DNA from 2 places in the Psychrosphaera aestuarii genome. Region 2 is predicted to be linked to the other one. Evidence: predicted binding sites of a transcription regulator. Region 2 holds the regulator's gene; the other holds the start of a gene.
What was found. Region 2 encodes LexA, which represses DNA repair genes until DNA is damaged. Its sites were predicted from a motif close to TACTGTATNNNNATACAGTA; they were not measured.
Positions count from the first base shown of each region.

Region 1: a site for LexA is predicted at 2,864-2,883, ahead of J9318_RS10695 (YebG family protein). Genes of this name have one in related genera too.

Region 1 covers NZ_CP072844.1:2,345,299-2,354,223, reverse strand. The annotation lists gene ylqF (ribosome biogenesis GTPase YlqF) at 1-685, shown strand, start outside; gene J9318_RS10710 (acyl-CoA thioesterase) at 728-1,135, shown strand; gene J9318_RS10705 (4a-hydroxytetrahydrobiopterin dehydratase) at 1,169-1,474, shown strand; gene J9318_RS10700 (DUF445 domain-containing protein) at 1,603-2,310, opposite strand; gene J9318_RS10695 (YebG family protein) at 2,382-2,819, opposite strand; gene serA (phosphoglycerate dehydrogenase) at 3,031-4,260, opposite strand; gene rpiA (ribose-5-phosphate isomerase RpiA) at 4,331-4,984, opposite strand; gene J9318_RS10680 (5-formyltetrahydrofolate cyclo-ligase) at 4,981-5,580, opposite strand; gene J9318_RS10675 (DUF3108 domain-containing protein) at 5,589-6,356, opposite strand; gene purN (phosphoribosylglycinamide formyltransferase) at 6,346-6,999, opposite strand; gene purM (phosphoribosylformylglycinamidine cyclo-ligase) at 7,003-8,046, opposite strand; gene J9318_RS10660 (LysR family transcriptional regulator) at 8,122-8,925, opposite strand, start outside.
Region 2 covers NZ_CP072844.1:362,725-371,649, reverse strand. The annotation lists gene J9318_RS01805 (MotA/TolQ/ExbB proton channel family protein) at 1-935, shown strand, start outside; gene J9318_RS01800 (MotA/TolQ/ExbB proton channel family protein) at 960-1,487, shown strand; gene J9318_RS01795 (ExbD/TolR family protein) at 1,515-1,925, shown strand; gene J9318_RS01790 (energy transducer TonB) at 1,936-2,547, shown strand; gene J9318_RS01785 (tetratricopeptide repeat protein) at 2,563-3,873, shown strand; gene J9318_RS01780 (BLUF domain-containing protein) at 3,962-4,381, shown strand; gene lexA (transcriptional repressor LexA) at 4,416-5,033, opposite strand; gene plsB (glycerol-3-phosphate 1-O-acyltransferase PlsB) at 5,176-7,611, shown strand; gene tesB (acyl-CoA thioesterase II) at 7,777-8,649, opposite strand; gene J9318_RS01760 (potassium channel family protein) at 8,658-8,925, opposite strand, start outside.

The sequences.
Region 1 (8,925 bases), 1.1 Mb from region 2:
TGCGATAGCGGTGACACAGCATGATCCTAAATCTGTAAAAGACTTACTTACAGTAATATCAGAAATGGTGCCGCATCGAGTAAGCCAAGACAAACTACTTCGCGCTCTAATCTGCGGTATCCCAAATGTTGGTAAGTCGACAACAATAAATATTCTAGCTGATCGAATTATTGCTAAAACAGGTAATGAAGCTGGTGTCACTAAAGCTCAACAACGTATTCGTTTAGACAACAATATTGTATTGCACGATACACCAGGGTTTTTATGGCCAAAATTAGAACCCGAAGACTGTGGTTATCGCTTAGCAATTACCGGCGGTATTAAAGACACCGTTACCGAAAAAGAAGATATAGCCTATTACGCTACTGAATATTTGATGGACCACTACCCTCAATTGCTGGTGGATCGTTATCAATTAAAAGCGTTACCAGAACAACCTATTGATGTAATGGATGCAATTGCTCAGCAACGAGCTTGTATTCGTAAAGGCGGTATTGCCGATTTATACAAGGTGTCTGAAATAATATTAAACGAATATCGTTCGGGCACATTAGGCCGTATTACTTTAGAGACAGTAGAGCAAGCAGAAGAAGCAAAGATAATTATTGCTGAAAAAGAAGCTGAACGAGCAGCAAAAGCGGCAGAGGATGACGGTAAAAAGAAAAAACGTCGTCGTCGTAAATAATCGCAAATATAAAATGACAATGTTGTTATAAGGAAGTTAAAGATGAATAAAACAAGTCTAATTAAAGTTCGTGGTTTCCATTTAGATATTTATCAGCACGTAAATAATGCTCGTTACTTGGAGTTCTTAGAAGAGGCTCGTTGGCAATATCTAGAAGACAGTGGCGATATTGAATATTTCACATCACTTGGCTATGCATGGGCAATCGTAAATATAAATATAAATTATAGAGCCAGTGCTTATATGGGCGACACACTCGAATTAAGTACTTCACTATCAAACATAGGCAATAAAAGTGCGGTATTCCATCAAGTTATTACCAAAGAAGGTACTGATAAAGTGGTCGTGGATGCTGACATTACGTTCGTTGTAATGGATCAAAAAACGGGCAAAGCAGTTGAGATAACGGGAGACTTATTAACTCGCATGCAAGCTCATATGAAAGACTAATATAATAAAAATATAAGTGAAAAGGGGAGTGTTATGGCTGCAAATAAATTGACGGACGAGCAAATAGCTCAGGAATTATTAGAAATAAACTCACTACTAGACGATGACAAACATTGGCAAATTGTTGATGGAAAACTTCACAAAGAGTTTATATTTAAAAACTTTATTCAGGCATTTGGGTTTATGACTCAAGTTGCTATTCATGCAGAAAAACTTATCCATCATCCTGAGTGGTCAAATGTATGGAACAAGGTTGTGATTGATCTTGTGACGCATGACGTAGATGGCATCAGCGATTTAGATATAAAAATGGTTAAGCGAATGGAGAAGTTAATTTAATTTCAGCTGCATTGAACACAAACAAAGTATTAGCCAGTCTAAATTCGTATTCACAAAGACTGGCTAATTTATTGTAGGAACGCATGCCGGATAAGCAAATCGAGATGTTTTAATTAAGATATCTAATTCTACAACCCAACAAAATAAGCTAATAAACCGATTAGTCCACCAAAAACACCACCCCAAACAACTAACCAGCCTAAGTGGCTTTTTATCATTTGCTGAACGAGCTCTTTGACCATATTGGGCGTTAACTCATTTAGGCGCTGCTGTACAATTGAGTCTACTTTTGATCGGATATCGCCAAAGTTTGACGAACTGCCTAATTGAGATTTTAACTTTTCAGCAAATTCATCAGACGCGGTAATGTCCGTTATCGATTGTTTAAGGTTATCCTCAAAAGGGCCTTTTAAAGGCGTTAATGCGTCAGTACCACCGAACATGCTTAACATGCCACCAAATGAGCTTTGCTGTATTGTCGTGACTAATGAGTCAAATGCAGGGGACATGTCGGTTTCTTTGATTAGCGGTGCTAAATCAAAATGGTGCGCATCACCGGTTTTTTCTGACAAAAACTTGTCCAGATTTTCTTGCGTAAAAAACTGTTCCATAATTAAGTTATGGATAGCAGCCTTAAACTCTTCAAACTTGAGCTGAACAATGCCAGTACCATACAAGCCTGGTACCTTTTCAAACAACATGTGTACAGCTATCCAGTTAGTTAGCGCTCCAGATAGTGCAAATAAAGATAAATAAAATAACCAATCTAATTTAAGTCCAAATCCAACGATACAGCCTGTCGCTGCAAGCGCATTGGTAACCAAGCTTTTGTTCAAAGTATTTCTCCTGTAAAAGTGACATTGCCATTATATGCTATGTCACCTTTATGTGGATAAATTAAATGACTTCAAGCGGCATCGTCTTTTTCGATAACAAAATCAATTAAATTGTCCTCAGATTCATCAGAGTGAGCATCGGACTGCAACTCACTCTCAGTCTTTTTTGCATTATTTGCTTGTTCGTTTTTTTCCGACTCGTCAGCAGTATCGACTAAGTCAGCCTGAGTATCTGATTTCGCTTTCGGTTTTTTAGTAACCGGCTTCTTTTTCGCTTGCAACGCAATGAGTACGTCTTCGCGTTGTTTAGCTAGGAAAATACTCAACTCCTCGGCTTGTTGATCGTCGACCTTAACACCGCTTTGCTGCAATAATTCAAACATGTCATCAGCCATGTCTAACATTTTGTCATATTCGTCAGCTGCACGTTTGTCGGTAAAAGTCATGACGTCTTGTTCCTTATTGCTTTTGTCGGTTCGGATCACGACATATCTAGTTTCAACAGCCATTGCTATCTCCTGTAAATCTAGCTTATGGAAAATCAATTTATTGTTACTGTTTAAATATACAGTAAAACAATTGTCTGTAAAGAAAATATGTTAAATAAAAAAGCCAGTGATTAAATCACTGGCTTAAAAAGGAAAATTGGACACTCTGTAAGTTATTGCTCGTTAAAAAATGTAATCACGAACCTATGTTTATCAACTAAATATACGAGGGTTAGTGTAATAAGCGTGTTTTTACAGTGCCTTCAATTAACTTCAATTCATCAAACGCGGTATTACTATCATCAGTCTCAACATCAATAACGACGTAACCGATTTTCTCATCAGTTTGCAGGTACTGTGCAGCAATATTGATATTGTGCTTAGCAAAGGCTTCGTTTATTTTTGTTAGTACACCAGGCTGGTTTTTGTGGATATGCAATATCCTACTGCGCCCTGTATGCTCAGGTAACGATACTTCAGGGACGTTAACTGCACTTAAAGTAGAACCATTATCAGAGTACTTAACGAGTTTACCAGCTACTTCAATACCAATATTTTCTTGTGCCTCTTGAGTAGAGCCACCTACATGAGGCGTCAAAATAACATTATCTAATCCACGAAGAGGCGATAAAAACTCTTCATCATTTGACTTTGGTTCTATTGGGAACACATCAATGGCTGCGCCACCGATATGCTTGTCTTTTAGTGCACTTGTAAGGGCATCTAAGTCAACAACAGTGCCGCGTGAAGCGTTAATTAATATCGCACCAGGTTTCATTTTTGCAAGCTGAGCAGCGCCTATCATGTTTTGTGTAGAAGCTGTTTCTGGAACGTGAAGAGAAATCACATCTGAGCTTTGAAGCAGTTTATTTAGAGTGGAAACTTGGCTAGCATTCCCCAAGGTTAATTTGTTTTCAATATCAAAAAACTGAACCCGCATACCAATGTTTTCAGCCATAATACCAAGCTGAGTACCTATGTGACCGTAGCCAATTATGCCGAGAGTTTTACCTCGCGCTTCAAATGAACCTATAGCTGATTTTTGCCAAATACCACGGTGCGCTTTCGCGCTTTTTTCAGGGATGCCTCGAATAAGAAGTAGTATCTCGCCCAGTACTAATTCTGCAACAGATCGAGTGTTAGAAAATGGCGCATTAAAAACCGCAATGCCTTTCTCTTTTGCTGCATTTAAATCAACTTGGTTGGTACCAATACAAAAGCAGCCAATAGCAATTAACTTATTGGCGTGTTTTAAAACATTGGCATTAAGATTGGTACGAGACCGAATACCAACAAAATGAACATCTTTTATTTTTTCGATCAATTCGTTTTCAGGTAACGAGGTTTTTAGTGTTTCAATGTTCTCATAACCCTGGGATTTAAGTGTTTCTTCAGAGCTAGGGTGCAGACCTTCTAACAACAAAATTTTGATTTTATGCTTGGCAAGCGAAATATTTTCCATACTAGGAATCCAATTTTTAGAGGTTCAATTTATTCGAGGTAAATGTTAATTAGAATTAATACTCTATTTGTTAACGTTTCTCAACCCCATTCTTACTTCCAATCACAACATGGTCAGCGGCTCTATGCGCAAATAATCCATTAGTTACAACACCAACAATATTATTAAGCTGTTCTTCAAGTTTTCTTGGTTGTGCAATTTTCATGTCAAAAACATCTAAAATAACATTGCCATTGTCGGTTACGACACCTTCACGGTAAACAGGGCTACCGCCAAGTTTCACTATTTCACGAGCGACATAACTTCTCGCCATAGGGATGACTTCAACTGGTAATGGAAACTCGCCTAAATGCCTGACCAATTTTGTCTCATCAACAATGCAAATAAACTGTTTAGCGACAGCAGCGACAATTTTTTCTCGAGTTAACGCGGCGCCACCGCCTTTTATCATAGCGTTATCTGAATTTATCTCATCTGCGCCATCAACATATATGTCAAGATCCGCGACGTTATTTAAGTCAAAAACTTCTATACCGTGTTGTTTTAATCGTGCAGTCGAGGCTTCAGAGCTTGAAACTGCACCTATGATGTTTTGCTTCATTTCAGCAAGTCCATCAATAAAGTAATTAACGGTTGAGCCTGTACCAACTCCAACAATGGAATCTGATTTGACGTAATCGAGAGCGGCAAGTGCAGCGGCTTTTTTCATTTCATCTTGAGTCATGGTGTTCTCAGTCTTTGTGGTGAAACATTAATAATTCGGGTTGGGGTAACAATTGCGTCAATTGGAACATCCCATTCTTCGTAAGGCAGGCTATCTACCTCTTGGCAATCATGAGCTAGGCCAATTAATTTAGGTTTTGTAGGTAAATATTGGATTTGAGCTAACGTTCTGTCGTAATAGCCGCCACCCATTCCGAGCCTATTTCCTTGTGGGTCAAATGCAACCAGTGGCATTAATATAACGTCTATATTAGAAATAGGAGTGGTTGTTATAGAGTTTAGTTGAGGTTCGTTGATGTTGTATTTATTTAGCGTCCATTGAGTTTCGCGATTGACGCTCTGAAAATTCAAATAACCTTTTTTAAAGGGATGCAATACCGGAAATAGTAGACGAGTATTTTGCTCTTTTAAGCTATCAATAATAGGTGAGGTATCAATTTCACCATCATTAGTTAAATATAACGCGATAGTTTGTTGAGCACTTACAATTGATAACAGTCTATCTCTTAATGCGAGAGAGGCTGTGCGCTGTTGCTCATCGCTCAACGAATTACGACGTTGGCGAATAAGAGTTCGTAATTGTTGACGACTATCCATTTTAAACGTTATTCACTGACGGTATAGCTTTTAATGACTAAGTCGTATTGCTCAACACCTTTTTTCATTCGCCATAAGCGAGCAAGGGTAAAGTTTAACTCAGGAATAAACCAAGCGTGTTGTGCGTAAAACTTTTTGTCATCGTAAATTCTAGCGATTTTAACCGCTTTAAAACGACCAAAGCCTGTACTTATAAGTTCTTCACCAATAACTTCAAAATTATAATCACGTAATTTGCCATTATTTGTTACCACAGTGTAGTCAAATAGCTTTTTACCGTTTATCAAATCTAACTGGATTTGAGCGTGCAACGACATTTCGTCTTGCCATCCCAATTGCCAGGTTTCAGGCGCTGCATCTTTCCTTGCTTTGGGATTAATGACTAATGAATTGTCTTTGTTGAATAGAATATTGATTTCATCGTCAGAGCCAGTACCAGAACGATTAAATTGATACGAACCTGGCACTACTTGCTCATCTTGAACAGAAAATAGGCTAGTTTCTTTTCGTCTATCCGAGAAAATGAGCCATTTAAGCTCACTTTCTAGTGATAACGAATATTGGTTGTTTGCCTGTCTTTCTAATCTTCTTTCGCCTTGACCTAAGCGGTCACCTTGTCGATACATGTCATAAGCGGCAACAAAAGGCTTAATTGTTTCAGAGTGTTTAACTGTATCGTTAGACACCTCAGTTGCACTAGTAAAAAAACTAGACATGAGTGTTACACACCCTAAAACTAAAGAAGAGAGGACTGCAGTACGACCATTATTCATCATTCGCATAACCTTGTTCTGGTAAAAGAGAGTTGTCTAAATATACGCCATCTGATTGTAAACGTAACCTTTTTTCACATAGCCATTTAACAACAAGGGGATAAATGAGGTGCTCTTGCACATGCACACGTTGTGCTAAACTATCTGCGTCATCATCGCTAAATACAGGTACTTTTGCTTGTAAGATGACTGGACCACCATCTAGCTGTTCATTTACAAAATGGACACTACAGCCGTGCTCTTCGTCGCCGGCGTCTAGTGCTCGTTGATGTGTATTTAAGCCTTGATATTTTGGTAATAACGATGGGTGAATGTTAACCAATCGGCCAGTAAACGTATTAACAAACTTAGCGGTAAGGATACGCATAAAACCAGCTAGAATAACAACGTCAGGCTGATAGCTTTCAATTGCAGCTGCCAATACCTCATCGTATTCTTCTCTTGTTTCAAATTGCTTGTGATCAACCACTTGGCTATCAATGTTGTGCAATTTAGCTCGTTCCAAACCATATACATCGGCTTTGTTGGAGATAACTCCAACAACTGAGCCAGGAATTCTCCCAGCTTCAGATGCATCAACAATAGCCTGTAAATTAGAGCCGTTACCTGAAATCAGCACGACTATTCTTGCTTTGTTAGCTGTCACTAATTACGCCTCGATTATTTCTACTTGTTCTTCAGCGTCAGTAGCGCTTTGAATTTCACCAATGTGCCAGGCATTTTCACCTGCGTCTTTTAATATTGACAAGCTTTGCTCTAAATCGTTCCCGTCTACAGCAATAATCATTCCTACGCCACAGTTAAAAGTACGATACATCTCGTGGCGATCTATGTTGCCATTTTCTTGTAACCAATTGAATACAGCGGGCCACTGCCACGATGACTCATTTACAACCGCTTTTGTTAATTCAGGTAATACGCGCGGAATATTTTCCCAAAAACCACCACCAGTAATATGTGAAAGAGCGTGTACATCAACCTGTTTAAGCAACTCAAGTACAGGCTTTACATAAATTTGAGTAGGAGCCATTAAATGGTCGGCAAGTGGTTTGCCGTGGAAATCAGCTGATAAATCAGCGTTTGCCACTTCAATTACTTTACGAACCAAGGAGTAACCATTTGAATGTGGGCCTGATGAACCAAGTGCAATTAGTTGATCGCCAGGTTTTACTTTAGTGCCATCAATAACTTTTGATTTTTCAACTACACCAACACAGAAACCGGCCATATCATAATCATCGCCTTCATACATTCCTGGCATTTCAGCAGTTTCACCGCCAATTAGTGAGCATCCAGATAGTTCACAGCCGTCGGCAATACCACTGACTACATCGGCAGCAACATCGACATTTAATTTACCTGTTGCGTAATAGTCTAGGAAAAACAGAGGTTCTGCACCTTGAACAATAAGATCATTTACACACATTGCCACTAAATCAATACCAACGGTGTCATGCTTTTTTAAGTCGATAGCGAGTCGTAATTTTGTACCAACGCCATCGGTACCTGCGACTAAAAGTGGCTCTTTGTAACCAGTTGGTAACTGGCACAGCGCGCCAAAACCGCCTAAGCCGCCCATAACTTCTGGGCGTCGTGTCCGTTTTACGGCACCTTTAATACGTTCTACTAGAGCATTGCCTGCGTCTATATCTACACCAGCGTCTTTGTAACTTAATGATTGATTATTGCTCAATTTCATGTCCTCAAAAGTGGGGTGGTAATGGCTACGGTGAAAAATACTATCGTAAATTTATTCATTTGTATGCCGTCATTCTTGGTACTGCTTTAAAAATAGGTTCTTTAACAATGTTGCACCGGGACCTAATTGATTCGGTGTAGGTGTTACTAAATGTGTAAGCACGCTTTTTTCACGAGTTGAAGTTAATTGAATTGGTGTAATATTACCTTGTTCAACTTCGTGCTTTGCTAAATGTGTTGGTATCCAACAAAATCCAGTTCCGCGCTTCAATATTTCAATAGCTTGAAAAAAGTTACTGACAGTCCAGCGTTGTTCAGCTTTAAGCCAACCGCCACTTTCTTCCGGCTTTTTAGAGCTATCACTGATAACAATTTGTAGCTCTTGAGTTAACTCTTCTATATCAACTTCCGTTCGCTCAGCCAACGAATGTGATTTGCCGCAGTATGCGATAAAAGAAACAGTTTCCAACGTTTCAGCTGAATAACCTTTAGGAACATCACCGCCAATAATCACTAAGTCAGCGCTATGCTCTAAAATACGCTCTTTTGTGCCCGTTAATACCTCATCGGCAATACGAACTCGAGTGCCACGCGCTTGCGGATAAAACTCTTCTAATGCGGAATACAGTTTTTCTATGGGATGAATAGTTTCACATGCGATGGTTATTTCTGGCTCCCAACCTGATGTCATATTGTCAGCAAGCTGCTCCAATTCTTCAACATTTTGAGTCAGTAATCTTGAACGACGTAGCATTACTTCACCTTCTTTTGTTAAGTAAGCTTTTCGGCCTTTAACTTCCAGAAGTTGAACACCTAGTGTGTGTTGTAATTTAGATACTGCGTGGTTGAGGCTAGATTGGCTTTTGTTTAATGC
Region 2 (8,925 bases):
AGCAAATTGAACAAGTTTGGTTCCAACTTCAAAAAGAAATGACTGAACAAGGCAAAGTGGTTCGTTTTGAGACTGATGTGGTTGAAGCCGGCGGAGCTAAAGTTAACAAAGAAGTGGTTCGTGTGGGTGCTTTTGCATTAGTTGCTGACGGGAAATACCTTACGGTGTCGCCAACAACAGGTACAGTTGCAGAGCTTGTTCGCCAACCGACAGGACGCTTTACTGATACCGCAGCCGAACTGCAGTCTTCAAACAATGAAATCGTTCCTTTTGCACTAGACCCTACAGGCGGTTCAATATTAAACCTTTTAGTTCAAGCGCCTAGCACTAAAGAGCGTGTAGACCAAGGCGGTACCGTTGGTTATATCATTATTGGTATTGGTTTAATCGCTTTCTTAATTGCCTTTGAGCGTTTTGTGTCACTAAGCCTAATCAGTGCAAAAGTTAAACGCCAAATGAAAACAGATACGCCTAAAGATGACAATCCTCTGGGCCGTATCTTAAAAGTTAAAGATCAGTATCCGCATGTTTCATTCGATACCTTAGAGCTTAAGTTAAGCGAAGCTATTCTGCGCGAGATGCCAAAGATCACTCGTAATCTTACCTTAGTTAAAATTGTTTCGGTAATTGCTCCGCTACTGGGCCTGCTAGGTACCGTAACCGGTATGATCAAAACTTTCCAAGCCATCACCTTGTTTGGTACTGGCGACCCGAAATTAATGGCTGGCGGTATCTCAACAGCACTTATGACTACTGTACTTGGCCTTGTTGTCGCTATTCCAACGGTTGTTTTATCTACCATGTTGAATACACGCAGTAAGAACATCTTGTTTGTATTACAAGAACAAAGCGCCGGCATTATAGCAGAGCGTTCTGAAAAGCAATCTAACGCTGAGTCTAAACCGTCTGCTTCATCGACGAGTGACAAACTGTAACGTATCGCAACCAAGGAGTGCACTGTGTTGTTTTTCACAGAGACTTTAGAAGCAATTAGAGAGTTTATGGACACGGGTGGCGTTGTTCTCAGCGCCATCGCAGCAATGATTTTTGTAATGTGGTTGTTAATTTTAGAACGCGTTTTATACACGCTTAGCGGTTACAAACAATATCAAGGCGAGTTAATTCGCCGCTGGAAAACTCGAAGTGAAAGAGACTCTTGGAATGCTGAGCAAATTAGACAAGCTTACATTGCCAGAGCAAAACAAAAATTAACGGTTAACTTGCCACTCATAGCAACACTTGTAGCCTTATGTCCGCTTATGGGTTTGCTAGGTACGGTAACCGGAATGATTGAAGTATTTGATGTAATGGCGATTAGCGGCAGCGGAAATGCACGCTCAATGGCGAGTGGTGTGTCAAAAGCCACTATTCCAACAATGGCTGGCATGGTTGGAGCATTATCAGGGGTTTTTGCTAACACATGGGTGCAACGCAAAACCAAACGTGAAATTGAACTATTAGAAGACCATTTGCCGATGGACCACTAGGGTCCAGGCATTTGTTAGGAGAATAAAATGAGAGCGCCATTAGCCAATTTGATGCAAGAAGAAGAGCAAGAGAACATTGATTTAACACCAATGTTAGATGTTGTTTTTATCATGTTGATCTTCTTTATTGTCACCGCTTCGTTTGTGAAAGAAGCAGGTATAGATGTTAACCGACCTGAAGCTGCAACCGCTGTTAAAAAAGAACGTGCCAGTATCTTGGTGGCTATTTCTGATAAAGGTGAAATTTGGATTAATAAACGTCAAGTTGATGTTCGTGCAGTACAAGCAAACATTGAACGTCTAAAAGCTGAAAACCCGCAAGGTTCAGTGGTGATTCAAGCTGATAAAAAAGCGACAACTGAAACGTTAATTAAGGTGATGGATGCCTCTAGAGCAGCGGGCGCGTTTGACGTCTCTATTGCGGCGCTAGAAAGCTAGGAAACCTATTATGTTCACTCGTATTTTAACGGCCGTTGTTATTGCAGCAATTATCACAACGGGTTTGTTTTACGGTATGCAGGCGCTGATTAAGTCGGGCGACTCAGCAATGACTGATCCGGCACAAGGCAGCGTTTTAGACTTTATTCGTTTAAAGCCTGAAGAAACCGTCCAAAAGAAAGATCGTAAACCGAAAAAGCCACCTCAGCCACAAGAACCTCCACCGCCGATGGAGCAACCTCAAATGTCTCCGGACATTGCAGATGCAGGTGACGCTGGTTTTGATTTTAGCGCAGATGTTAGTGGTGATATGGCTTTACAAAGTGGATTAGCACTCGAGTCAGGCGATGGTGAATATTTACCAATCGTTAAAGTATCGCCAGTATATCCTCGCAGAGCTTTACAGCGCGGTATTGAAGGCTACGTAATTGTTGAATTTGTGGTGGATAAAACCGGCGCAGTTAAGTCACCTATTGTGATAGAAGCAAACCCTGAAGGTTTGTTCAATCAAGCAGCTTTAGACGCAGCCCTTAAGTTTAAATATAAGCCTCGCGTAGTCAATGGCGAAGCAACGGAAGTAAGTGGTGTACAAAACCGCATTACTTTTGAAATTAACGGATAATTCGGAGCAACTACTGTGAAAACACTTATTACGTCCTCTCTCATCGCAACGGGTCTACTTTTAGGCAGCTCATTTGTTGGTATTGTACCTAGTGTTGATTTTGCCAACGCGCACGCGGAACAAAAGCGAAAGCGTACGCCGTCATTAAACTCACGAGTATATAGCCAGTTAGCAAGAGCACAGCAACTTGCTGATGATGGTGACGTAAAAGGTGGATTAGAAGTATTAGACTCCGTAAAAGCGAAATCAGGCAGTTTAAACAGCTACGAAACCGCCATGATGTATAACTTTTATGGCTTTATATATTACAACGCAGAGCGAATGGCTGAAGCAATGTCCGCTTTTGAACAAGTTATCGCTCAAGATCCTATTCCGGAATCACTAGAAAAAAGTACACTTTTCTCGTTAGCACAGCTGGCCATGGCTAGCGAAAAATACACGAAAACCATCTCATTTTTAGAACGCTGGGAAAGCATTAACGAAGGTGAGATCCCGGTTAAGAATAATGTACTTAAAGCCCAAGCAAGCTATCAAGGCAAAGACTACAAGGCTGCGGCTAAATATATAGATTTGGCTTTAGCGGAAGCAAAAGCTCAGGAAGTTGAACCAAAAGAAAACTGGTTTGTACTGCAACGCGCCGCCTATTTCGAGTTAAAACAACCTAAAAAAGTGGCCTCAATTTTAGAAGAAATGGTACGCCGTTTTAACAAGCCTGAATACTGGGTGCAATTAGCTGGCATGTACGGCGAAACGGGTGCCGAAGATAAACAACTTGCGGTATTAGAAGCTGCCTATCAGCAAGGTTATATTTCTAAGCAATCCGACTTTAGAAATCTTGCTCAAATATATTACTTTAATGGCTTACCATACAAAGCGGCCTTGGTAATGCAGCAGGGAATTGACCAAAATGTATTAATCAAAAACGTAAAAAACGTTAAGTTTTTATCACAAGCATGGTTAACCGCTAAAGAATACGATAAAGCTGTAGAGACTTTAGAAGTACTATCTGCATTAGAAGATACTGGTATCGCCCACCAGCAAATAGCCGAAATTAGACTTCAGCAAGGAAAATATAGGGAAGTGATCAGTGCTGCATTTGAAGCAGAACAGCGCGGTCAACTATCAAATCCCGGTAATTTATATCTCGCCCTTGGTATGGCTCACTTTAACTTAAAAGAATTTGAAGCTGCCATCGACGCATTAAATATGGCGGCGGAATATAAAAATGTTCAAAAAATGGCTACTCAATGGCTTAAGTTTGTAGAAAAAGAGAAGTCGACTAGCGAGCAATTAGCATCAAATCACAATCCCAGAACCAATAGCTAAACGATAATAATTACTTCGACAATTTATCGGCAACATTGCTTGTTTTTAACTATGCTTATGACAACTCCAATAAATAGGATTCGAAGTAATGAGCCTTTATCAATTAGTCTATATTAGCAGAGCAACAAAAGCCTTTAGTGACGAAAAGTTAAGTCAATTATTAACAAAAGCAAAAAGTAACAATACAAACTTAGATGTAACAGGAAACTTGATTTACAACGGTGGCGTTTTTCTCCAAGTTTTAGAAGGAGATATGAAGGTAATTTTAAGTTTGTACAAAAAAATTCAGCTCGACGATAGGCATCACAAAGTTAAAAAAGTTTACTTTGAACCAGCAAACTTCAGATTATTTAGTCGTTGGTCAATGAACATGATGAATCTGGATTGCGAGAAGCCAAAAAACCTACAAATTATAAAAGATATACTTGATGCAATTGATGAGGATAAGCTAGTGGACGGCATGTCACCGCCCATCAGGCTATTAAAAGAGTTTTCTAAAATAAGTTGATTTTAACAACTCTTAAATAAATTAATCTGTTCGGTTACATCAAAGATGAGTTTCTGATTACGCCTACCGCCAATCCTTCAATGGCAAAGTCTTGATAGTTTAAGTCTACTTTGATTGGGTCAAACTCTGGGTTTTCTGCATGGAGAATTACTTGGCTACCTTTGCGCTCTAGTCGTTTAACCGTTACATCCTCTTCAACTCTTGCTACAACAACTTGGCCATCTCTAGCAGTTTGCGTTTTATGCACCGCTAACAAATCACCATCTAAAATACCAATATCTTTCATACTTTCACCTTCAACTTTCAATAAAAAGTCGGCCATTGGTGAAAACATACCAGGATCAACATTTACATGTCGGTCAACGTGTTCCATAGCTAATATTGGCGAACCAGCCGCTACTTTACCCACTAATGGCAAACCAATATCGTCATTGGCCACTTCTTCAGTTAATCGAATGCCGCGAGAGGTGCCAGGAAGCATTTCGATAAAGCCTTTTTTTGCTAATGCCTTCAAGTGATCTTCAGCAGCATTAGCTGATTTAAAGCCTAAGGTTTTAGCAATTTCCGCTCGTGTAGGTGGCATTCCTGTTGAGGTAATTGAATCTCTAATTAAGTCTAAAATTTCTGATTGTCTTGCAGTAAGTGGGCGCATCATCTGTTTTTCCATACAGTAACATAACTGTCAGTATATACAGGCATTCCGGTTGTGCAACATAAAATTAATAAGAATGGTGGGATTTTAGTTAACCTTTGTTAAAATCCCCCGTTGCTTTCATTTTTGTATTAAGGTTTTTATGTCCATTTTAAATGTATTGATGTACTGGTTAACTCGTCCGTTTATCCGCACACAACTAGTCACAGACGAGAAAAATACCGAGAACGGTATTGATTCAAGCAAACCGATTTCTTATGTCCTTATGACTAACTCGTACACGGATAAGTTAGCCTTAAAACAAGCGGCTAAACGCCTTAACCTACCTTCACCATTTGGTAAAATCGACATTGAAGGTGAGTCAGTAAAACGCACTATTGGTGTAAAGCCCGTTGACTCTATTTTTATGAATGAGAAACACCATGCTAAACGCGCTTTAAAAACCGGTCAGGCAATGCTTGAGTTGGTTGAGCGCACCGGACAAGATATACAATTTGTCCCGGTAATGATTTGTTGGGGAAGAAACCCTGGCACGGTGAAAAACAGCAATCGTAAAACGCGCTTAATGGATATCATTACGCAAAAATTACAAACTACTCCATTTAGAAAAATGATGATCGTTCTTTTATATGGTCGTCATAGTTTTATTCGTATTAGTAAGCCGGTATCTCTACAAAAAATGGTTAACGACTTTGGTACGTCTGAAGATACAGCTCATAAGCTATTACGCGTGGCGCGAATTCACTTTGAACGCCAGCGAATTGTAGCAACAGGCCCAAAAGTAATGGCTCGCCAAGCCTTTTTTAATAGTATGTTGGCTAGCCCCGCATTAAAAAAAGCGTTACAGGAGGAAATGGAAGATAAAGACATTTCTCTAGATGAAGCCAAAGCTAATGCTAAAAAACTACTGGAAGAAATCGCAGGTGATTACAACGAAAATTATATTCGTATGGGTTCTCGCGTTTTAACTTGGGTTTGGAACAAAATATACAATGGCATTCGTGTCCACAATGCCGACAAGCTAAGAGATTTGGCGCAAAAAGGCCATGAGATTGTGTATGTGCCTTGTCACCGTAGCCATATGGATTACTTGTTACTTACTTATGTTATTTACCATGAAGGACTTGTTCCACCGCATATTGCCGCTGGTATTAACCTGAACTTCTGGCCTGCAGGCCCTATTTTTAGAAAAGCTGGCGCTTTCTTTTTACGACGCAGCTTTAAAGGCAACAAATTATATTCGGCGGTTTTCCGTGAGTATCTTTCACAACTCTTTATTAAGGGTTATCCGGTTAAATACTACACAGAAGGTGGACGCTCTAGAACTGGACGCTTGTTGTCACCTAAAACCGGTATGTTAGCGATGACGATCCAATCTATGTTACGTGGTGTTGATCGCCCAATCACGTTAGTGCCTGTTTATATTGGTTACGAACATGTGATGGAAGTGAATACGTATCTGAGCGAACTCAAAGGCAAAAGCAAAGAAAGTGAGTCTATTTTTGGTATTTTTAAAGCCTTAAAAAATCTTAAGAATTACGGACACGGTGATGTAAATTTTGGTGAACCTATCAGTCTAAATGAAATTTTAAATGATCAAGCTCCAGAGTGGCGTTCACTCATCAATCCAACTGATGTTGTAAAGCCAACTTGGTTAACGCCTGTGGTCAATCATACGGCAAATAAAGTCATGGGCTCGATAAATGATGCCGCTGTATTAAACACAGTTAATTTATCGGCGTTAGCACTGTTAACTTCTGACAGCCATGCGCTTCCTCGTGTTGAAATGGAGTCGTTAATTGAATTTTATATTGGCCTGCAAACATCAGTGCCATATTCAAACTTAGTTAAAACGCCAAGTGAATCAGCATCAGAGATAATTGATGAAGCTATTTTATTAGAAAAAGTAGACTCGGACAGTGATGAGTACGGCACAATCATTAAGTTAGACAATAAAAATGCGATATTGATGAGTTACTATCGCAATAACGTCGTTCATCTATTTGCGATCGCGGCTATCGTTGCGGCAGAGCTTACTCATGCCGGAAAAACAACTCGAGAGTTGATTCAACAAAAGGTTAAACATATTCTGCCATTGTTAAAAAACGAGATGTTTATTACCACCAGCGATGTTGATGGGTACGTAGAGAAAACACTAAATTACTTTACTGACAACGATATTATAGAAACGAAAGACGACTTTATTTCGATTAAAAACCGTTCTTCTATGGGTAGTTTGCAGCTGAGTTTATTAGCCAAAATAATGAAAGATACGTTGCAGCGCTATGCATTAACGTTCAACCGCATCCAACAAGTTCACGGTATTCAACGTGGCGAGCTAGAAAGCGATTGTTTGAAGCTTGCTAAACGACTATTAACTCTGCATGACATTAAAGCACCTGAATATTTTGATAAGAAAATCATCTCTAGCTTTGTGTCATGTTTAAAAGAGCAAAAATATGTGCATACAGATGAAGCTGGCCTTATGCACCTTACTGATGATGGCAAGTTAGCGGCAGATCAAATTAACTCGTTGTTAGAATCTGACATTTTGCAATCGTTGCAATCATTAGGTTAATTACTTTTAAATAGAACGGGTTTTAAGTTTAGCTACACTTATTACTGTTTAATAAAAAGCCCCAGACTATCAATAGTCTGGGGCTTTTTTGTATGCTAATTCTAATAATACTCAACGGTACTATTAGCAATCCCATGTTTTAGTTAGTTGAACCACTGGCACTCACTAATCTTTTGGAAACGCTTTATAGTCTCGAATAACCCCTTCTTGCATCGCCGAGGCTATAAGCTCACCTTTTTGATTAAAGAACTGACCTTTAACTAGCCCACGACCGCCACTAGCGCTAGTACTGTCCATATCAAACAAAATCCAATCATCCATTCTAAACGGACGATGAAACCACATTGAGTGGTCTAACGTAGCCACTTGCATGTCTGGCAGGATGTGACTGCGACCATGAGGGAATAGCGCCGTCGGTAAAAAGTTAAAGTCAGACGCATAAGCCAATAGATATCGATGAATACGCTCATCATCCGGAAGACTGCCATTGGACTTAATCCAGACCTGACGGCGCCCCGGCATTTTCTGTGGCGAAAACGGGTCATTTACTTGAACATGGCGGATTTCGATTGGCTTTTCACCTGCAATAATAGATCGCAAAGTGCCGGGTATTTTGTCGATGTTTTCTTGGAAAAACTCGTGTTCGGATTTTAGTCCTTCTGGACCCGCAACATTTGGCATTTCAGGGCTGTGCTCGTAGCCAACCTCTTCAGTTTGAAATGACGCTGTCATATAAAAGATTGGCTTACCATACTGTAACGCTCTTACTCGTCTGGTGCTAAATGAGCGACCATCACGAATATTTTCCACATCATAGACAATCGGCTTTTTGTCATCACCTGGACGTAAAAAGTAGCTGTGAAATGAGTGAACAAACCTATCTTCGACGGTTTCTTTTGCTGCACTCAATGCCTGCCCAATAACTTGGCCACCAAATACTCTACCAAAACCAAGGTTTTGGCTCTGACCTCTAAATAGGCCTTCTTCAATTTTTTCTAGAGCTAAATGCCCTAGTAAATCTTCTAACACTTTACTCATTTGTAACCCTAATTTATGGCGTGCTTACAGGCAGCGTGCCAATCTATTTCATTTGCCATAAGACGTTGTTTTGATACGTAGTGGATAACAGATCCTGGTTGAATTTCGAAATCGTTACTTGGGTTCAATTTCATTTCCATACCAATTCGATCTTTTGCTACCGCAAGTAAAATTGCATTATGTTGCTGTTTTAAATAATAGAATAATTGTCCAAATTGGCTAATTGGGGCATCAATTGGAACCTCAGTAGAAAACTGCGTTTCACCACACAACGTC